2 regions of the Pseudomonas serbiensis genome follow, and region 1 is predicted to be linked to the other one. Evidence: riboswitches for the same ligand, from Rfam matches in the RefSeq annotation. Region 1 holds a riboswitch; the other holds the start of a gene.
What was found. A riboswitch is a leader RNA that binds a small molecule or an ion and turns the genes downstream of it on or off. The one in region 1 is predicted to bind cobalamin.

Region 1 (3,470 bases):
CGCCGTGGCTGTTACGCCGGGGATGATCTCGAAGGGAATTCCCAGCTCGCGCAGGCAACGAATCTGTTCGCCAATCGCACCGTACAGGCTCGGGTCACCGGAATGCACGCGGGCCACATCCCGGCCCTGTTCATGAGCAGATTTCATCAAGGCAATGATCTGCTCCAGGTGCAACTCGGCACTATTGACCACCTGAATGGCCCGATTGCCATCCAGCACCGCGACTGGCACCAGTGAACCCGCGTAAATGATGACCGGGCAGCTGTTGATCAGTCGTTGGCCTTTGACGGTGATGAGGTCCGGGTCGCCTGGGCCTGCACCGATGAAAAAGACGGTCAATGGATTCTCCTGAATCGAGCGGGATAAATGAGCAGCGGATTATCAACCCTGCCCAGGGGCGCGTGCCAAGGCAAATGTTGCCCTGATGTTTTTCTGGCGTTCGATCACCAGTGTTGCAGGGCTGTTGCCCAACTGGCTGGCCAGTGCCAGCGCTGCACTTTCGGCAACGCCGTGGCAGCCGGTGTGCTGGAACGTCGTTGGCGAGCGATGGGTCAGTTGCGGTTCGTATCGTGCCAGTTGAGAGGCATCGAAGAAAATCAGCGGTACTGACAGGTATTCAGCCAGCTCCAGCAAGCCCGGCTCGTCCTGCTTGAGGTCGATGGAGGCGAGGGCGGTAATGGCTCCGATCTCCAGAGCGTGGGCTTTCAGGCTGCTTTCGATCAGCTCCAGCAGGTGCGTGGATGGGCAGCCACGCTGGCAGCCCAGGCCTGCCACAAGGACAGGACGGGGCTGTGCGGGGGTGTGATCAGGCGTGCAGGTCGGCATTGTTGCGACGGAACAGCCAGGCGCTGATCAGGCCCAGAGCAATCCAGAACAGTGCGTTGGTCAGCAGCGAAGCCATGATGAACTGTGATTCCAGTGCTTCAGGAGCCAGACTCTCGTGGGTCAGCGGCTGTGGTGCGCCAATCAGGTGCGGCACTACCAGAATGGCCGCGCCCAGCACTTTGAACAGCCAGTTCTGGCCGAAGGCGATCAGGGCCAGCCCGGCAGCCGTGGAAGCCGCAGTCCCGATCCACCAGTATTGGCGCAGGTTCAGGTCGGCGGCCGCAGTGCCCGGCAGTTCGGGCGGCAGCCCCAGCGTTGGTGCCAGAACGAAAACCGCAAAACCGGCCAGCCCCCATAGCGCGCCCTGGGAGGTGCGGCCCGGTGCGCGCAGGGTGTAGAGCGCGACCAGCATCAAGGCAAAACCGACTGCGACCACCAGATTGCCACCGGTTGTGGAGAGGATGCGCTGCCAGCCGTCTTCCGGTTCCCAGGCCTCTTCGTCGTGACTGTGTCCGGCGGCTGCGCCTTCGGCATGATCATGTTCATGCACGTGCTCGGCAGGTGCTTTTTCGTAGGTTTCGGCCTGAAGAATCAGCGGCGCGACCCAGAAGCTTTGCAGCAAGGTCAGCAGCAGTGCCGCCAGCAGACCGCTGAAGCCTGCGGTCTGGATGATTCGCTTGAACATGGCGTCAGGTCTCAATGGCAAGGGAAGGCGGCGCTGTGGCGGGTGTCGTGCGCGGCGTTGTGAACGGCGGCGATGTGCGAGAAACCGGCGAAATACACCAGGCACGCACCAAGAATCGCAGCGCTGATGGCGGCGGTCAGGCGTTGGGTCTGGGTGGATGTGGCTGTGCTCGACTGGCTGCTGCTGATGGTGGACATGGCGCTTCCCTCTGGTTTCGACAGGCGGGCATGCGCACAGGAACCTTCTGACGGGCGCCAGGAGGTTTCAACTGCGCCCGCCCACCGCGGGTGTGTCATTGAGTCAGTATCGGGCCGGTCTCCGGGCTCGCGAGGGGCGTTGATGTGCAGCGTTCAACACCTTCAGGATCACCTTCCCATGCCGTGGCACAGTGGTTCTGACCCTCTCTCGCTTACCGTTGCGGGGGCAGCGCCGGACTTGCTCATGCGTGAATGAGCGCACCGGTTTCCCGTTTCACCCCGTGAAGGGCACCCGTAACAAGTTGTAATAGGAGAGCATGGCAGCCACTGAACGTCAATCTGAACGATTGACCTGCCCTCGACCACTGCGTAGCCTTGCGCACTTGAGGTTCTCTGCCTTCTGCAGGAGGGTAGAGCTAAGACGGGAATGCGGTCCAAGCCGCAGCTGCCCCCGCAACTGTAAACGGTGATGTTCATTGCATGGCCACTGCGCAAGCGGGAAGGCGCGATGAATGCCTGTCGGCCAGCACCGCCGATACGCCGCCGTCAGCCAGGAGACCTGCCTCGAACCGGGCCACAGGCCCACGAATTCTCACTACAACCGGGCGGGGTGATCCGGTGGCGAATCGATCCGTGCGCAGCGCACGGTTCTCGTCCTGCTTGCCCGCCGTATTGCCAAAGGGCATCCGATGAAAACACTGGCCAAACTTCCCGTCACCATCGTTACCGGTTTCCTGGGGTCGGGTAAAACCACCTTGTTGCGGCATATGCTCGATAACGCCGAAGGGCGTCGTATCGCGGTGATCGTCAACGAGTTCGGCGAGCTGGGCATCGACGGCGAAATCCTCAAGCAATGCACCATCGGTTGCACCGAAGAAGAAGCCACTGGTCGTGTCTACGAACTGGCCAATGGCTGCCTGTGCTGCACGGTGCAGGAAGAGTTCTTCCCGGTGATGCGCGAATTGGTGTCGCGTCGCGCCGACCTGGACCACATCCTTATCGAAACCTCGGGTCTGGCGTTGCCAAAACCGCTGGTCCAGGCTTTCCAGTGGCCGGAAATCCGCAATGCCTGCACCGTCGATGCGGTCATAACCGTGGTCGACAGCCCGGCCGTTGCCGCAGGCACTTTCGCGGCTTTCCCGGATCAAGTGGACGCCCAGCGCAAGCTCGACCCGAATCTGGATCATGAGTCCCCGCTGCATGAACTGTTTGCTGATCAGTTGGCCAGTGCCGACCTGGTGATCCTCAACAAGGCCGACATGATCGATCCCGAAGGTCTGGCGGCGGTACGTGCCGAAGTTGCCGAAGAACTGCCGCCAGCGGTCAAGGTCATCGAGGCCAGCAATGGCCGTCTGCCAATCAATGTACTGCTGGGCATTGGCGCGGAGTCGGAACTGCATATCGACAGCCGCAAGACTCACCATGACCATCATGACGACGATGATCATGATGACCACGATCACGATGTATTCGATTCGATCTCCATCAAGCTGCCGCCAGCCGAAGAGGCCTTCCTGCTGAACGTGCTGAACCGCATGGTCGTTCAGCACGGTATCCTGCGCGTCAAAGGTTTTGCCGCGATTCCCGGCAAGCCGATGCGTCTCTTGATTCAGGGTGTGGGCACTCGTTTCGACAAGCACTTTGACCGTGCATGGAAGGCTGATGAAGAGCGTGCCACCCATCTGGTATTGATTGGCCAGGAACTCGATGCTGCCGCGCTGGAAAAGCAACTCTACGATGAGCTTGAGTCTGAAGTTCATACA
Region 2 (3,470 bases), on a different contig from region 1:
ACCGGGTCGATGGCCAGGAGCTTTTTCTTGACGATGTGATAGGCCGCCAGGGTCCATTCGCCACTGCCATCCCAGAACTGTTGCTTGAGGCCGAACTCGGTCTGTTTCGCTTCGGTCAGGTCCATCTGCTGCTGGGTCGGGTTCATGCTGATGAGGTTGCTGACGCCGTCTTCACTGGTGGAGTACTGGCCATACAGGGACAGTTGATCGGTCACGGCAAACACCAGGCCTGCGCGCCAGTTACCGCCGGTGAGGCTTCGGTCGCTACGGGTATCGGTACGCAGGGCGTTGCGGTCCAGGTGGTTCTGGTCGCGGCGGATGCCAGTCACCAAGGACCAGCGGTCTGACAGTTGCAGGCGGTTTTCGGCAAACAGGGCAAAGGTGCGCGTGGTGCTTTCGGTCAGCGGCAGGAAGGGTGACTGGCTCTGGAAATCACCGGATGCCGGATTCCATGGGTCTATGAAGTCACCACCGATATCGGTGTAAGGCGAATTGTTGGCGACGTCGAAACGAATCCTGTTGTATTCGGCTCCGACCACCGTGCGGCTGTCCAGGCCGAACAGCGAATGGTTGAATGTGAAACTCTGGCGGTCGCCGATCTGCTCCTGGTCGTGCTTGATCTCCAGGTAGTCGCCACGCAACAACTGACCCTGAGCGCTGCTCCAGCTATAGACTTCGGCGTTGCGCCAGTGGCGGCGGCTCTTGATGTAGTAGAGCTGGTTGCTGGCGCTGACGTTATCGTTGATGGTCCAGTCGGTGTTCAGGCGGGTCCATTCATCGTTGTAGCGTTGCACGGCATTGCGCAGGTTGTAGTTCTTGTCGCGCAGGCTGTCGCGGTAGTGGCCATCGATCAGCGGTGTGCCGAAGTAGTTCATCGGCTCGCTGTCGCCACGTTCATGGGCGAGGGTAAAGCTCAGGTCATCGGTGGCTTGCCAGCGCAGGGCTGCGCTCATGGCCAGGCTGCGGGAATTGCCGTTATCGACCCAGCCATTGCTTTCCTGCTGATTCAGCGTAAGGCGATAGCTCAGGGTGTCGCTCAGCGAACCGCCGCTGTCGAGGCCCAGTTGCTGACGGTCATTGGAACCGTAACCCAGGCGCAGGCGATTGCGGATCTCGCCCTCGAAAGGTTTTTTGGGCACCACGTTGATCACGGCGCCGGTAGCGCCTTCGCCATAAAGTACTGAAGCCGGGCCACGGATCACGTCGATACGCTCGACCATGAACGGGTCAACCGGGAAGGTCTGAGTACCTGCGCCGGTATACAGGCGCGAGCCGTCGAACAGGGTCATGACCGAGGAATGCCCCGTAAAACCACGTGCGGACAACGCGGTATTGCCATCGCCAGGCGTTGCGATGCTGGTGATGCCTGGCGAACGGGTGACCGCATCCTGAACGGTGAGGTTATTGCGGCTTTCGATGATCTGGCTGTCGAGGCTGCTGGTACTGGCCGGGGTTTCCAGTGCCGTGAGGTTCAGGCGCGAACCGGTGGGCGTCGGGGTTGCCAGATCGGTTACTGGCGTATCGGCGCTGCCAGTGATTGCGACCGAGGGCAGTGCCAGGGTTTGCTCGTCAGCAGCCCACGCATGGGACGGGAGCGCGAGAAGGCTGATCTGTAGCGAACGATTCGCCAGGGATTGAAGCAGGGAAGAACGGGACATGCGATTCCAGCCAATCAGGAATGAATGAATCCCGGAGGGAACAACGCATAGGGAATCGCGGGCGCAAAAAGCCCGCGAAGACCGGCCTGCGCCCGCCCACCGCGGGTTTGCCAAACAAGGTTGCAGGCCGGTCTCCGGGCTTGCGAGGGTCATGAAGCATTCACCTTCCCATGCCTTGGCACAGTGGTCTGTCGAATGCTTCGCTCGCTTACCGTTGCGGGGGCAGCGCCGGACTGATCACTGGGAGTGACGCACCGGCTTCCCGTTTAATCCCATGCACGGCGGCATGGGACACCTGAAACTGGCGCGCATCAGATCATTGAATCTGGAGGTCGTCAATGACTGATGTTTGTTGGCGGTGAGGGGGTTCGCGAATAAATTCGCTCCTACGCAGCCCGTGTAGGAGCGAATTCATTCGCGAAGAGATCACCACCGATAACTGACAGCCCCCACCAGACTACGGGTATCGCCATAGCGGCATGAGTTGGCGCAGTACAGGTATTTCTCGTTGGTGAGGTTCTGTGCCTTGGCGCTGACTTGCCAGTTGTCGTCCAGGTCATAGCTGATTCGGGCATCGAACAGCGTATAGGCCGGGATCTTGCGGTCAGTGACGCTGGGCGAGGTGTGGGTGGTGCCGACATAACGCACGCCGCTGCCAATCGACAGGCCATTGAGGCCCATCGAGTCGAAACGATAATCCAGCCACAACGAAGCGTTATGGTAAGGCGTACCTTCGATACGTGAGCCTTCGAGCACCTCATCGTTATCCTTGATGATATGGGCATCGGTGTAGGCATAGGCGGCGTTCATGGCCAGTTGCGGGGTCAACTGGGCCTTGGCTTCCACTTCAAAACCGGTGCTGCGCTCCTTGCCGGTCTGCTCGTCGAAGTCCGAGCCGGCAATCGAGGTGATGACGTTGCTCTGGGTCAACTGGTAGACCGCAGCACTGATCATCATTTCCCGGCCAGGAGGCTGGTAGCGGATACCGATTTCATACTGCTCGCCCTCGGTCGGCAGGAAGGCATCGCCATTGGCGTCGGTACCGGACGAAGGCAGGAAGGACTGGCTATAGCTGATATAGGGCGCCAGACCGTTTTCGGCCAGATAGACCAGCCCGATGCGTCCAGTAGTCTTGCTGTCGTCAGTGGTGCTGCGCGAATTGTCACGGTAGTTGCGGGTGCTGTTGTCGGCCCAGTCCTGTCGCATGCCGATCATCAGCAGCCAGCGATCATCGAGTTTCAGTTGTTCCTGCAAATAAATGCCGAGCTGATGGCTGTGCAGGTCCGAGCCGCTGTCGATGTTGCGGTTCACGTTTGGCAGGTTGCCGTATACCGGGTTGGCAAGGTCCAGCGCCGGTGCGCTGCCGCTGAAACGGTGGCTGTCGTAGGTCTTGCGGTAGTAGTCCAGGCCGCCCAGCAGGGTATGTTTCCAGCGCCCGCTTTCCAGATCCAGTTGCAGGCTGCTGTCACTGGTCCAGCCGGTGGCAATGTCTTCGCGTGAGTTGTAAGTACGCGACAGGCTCGACAGATTGGCACCGCTGATCCGGCTGTTGTTCAGGGTGATGTAGTCATAGTCGGTGCGTGACTCGAAGTAGCGTGCCGCGTGACGCAGTTGCAGGTTGTCATTCAGGCGTTGCTCGAACAGATAGCCGAAGGTCTGCAAGGTGCCATCGTAGTCGTCGAAATCCGGCTCGCCCGCAAACAGGTCATAAGGCACTTTGTAACCTGGGGTCGAGCTGAAAGTGGTTATGTCATAGCGCATGGGCGGCGTCAGGCTGGTCCGGGTACGCTGATGGCTGGCGAGCAGTGTCAG

Region 2: it holds a riboswitch for cobalamin, as region 1 does, so the genes downstream of both, Q6A51_RS14490 (TonB-dependent receptor) here and Q6A51_RS02285 (CbtB domain-containing protein) in region 1, are expected to answer to the same signal.

What each region holds. Positions count from the first base shown of each region.
Region 1 is NZ_JAUQOO010000001.1:517,976-521,445, forward strand. Features, by position in the region: gene cobM (precorrin-4 C(11)-methyltransferase) at 1-339, opposite strand, end outside; gene Q6A51_RS02275 (cobalamin biosynthesis protein) at 382-825, opposite strand; gene Q6A51_RS02280 (CbtA family protein) at 806-1,510, opposite strand; gene Q6A51_RS02285 (CbtB domain-containing protein) at 1,522-1,707, opposite strand; cobalamin riboswitch at 1,803-2,018, opposite strand; cobalamin riboswitch at 2,077-2,288, shown strand; gene cobW (cobalamin biosynthesis protein CobW) at 2,397-3,470, shown strand, end outside.
Region 2 is NZ_JAUQOO010000010.1:57,794-61,263, reverse strand. Features, by position in the region: gene Q6A51_RS14490 (TonB-dependent receptor) at 1-1,658, opposite strand, end outside; cobalamin riboswitch at 1,767-1,972, opposite strand; gene Q6A51_RS14485 (TonB-dependent siderophore receptor) at 2,085-3,470, opposite strand, start outside.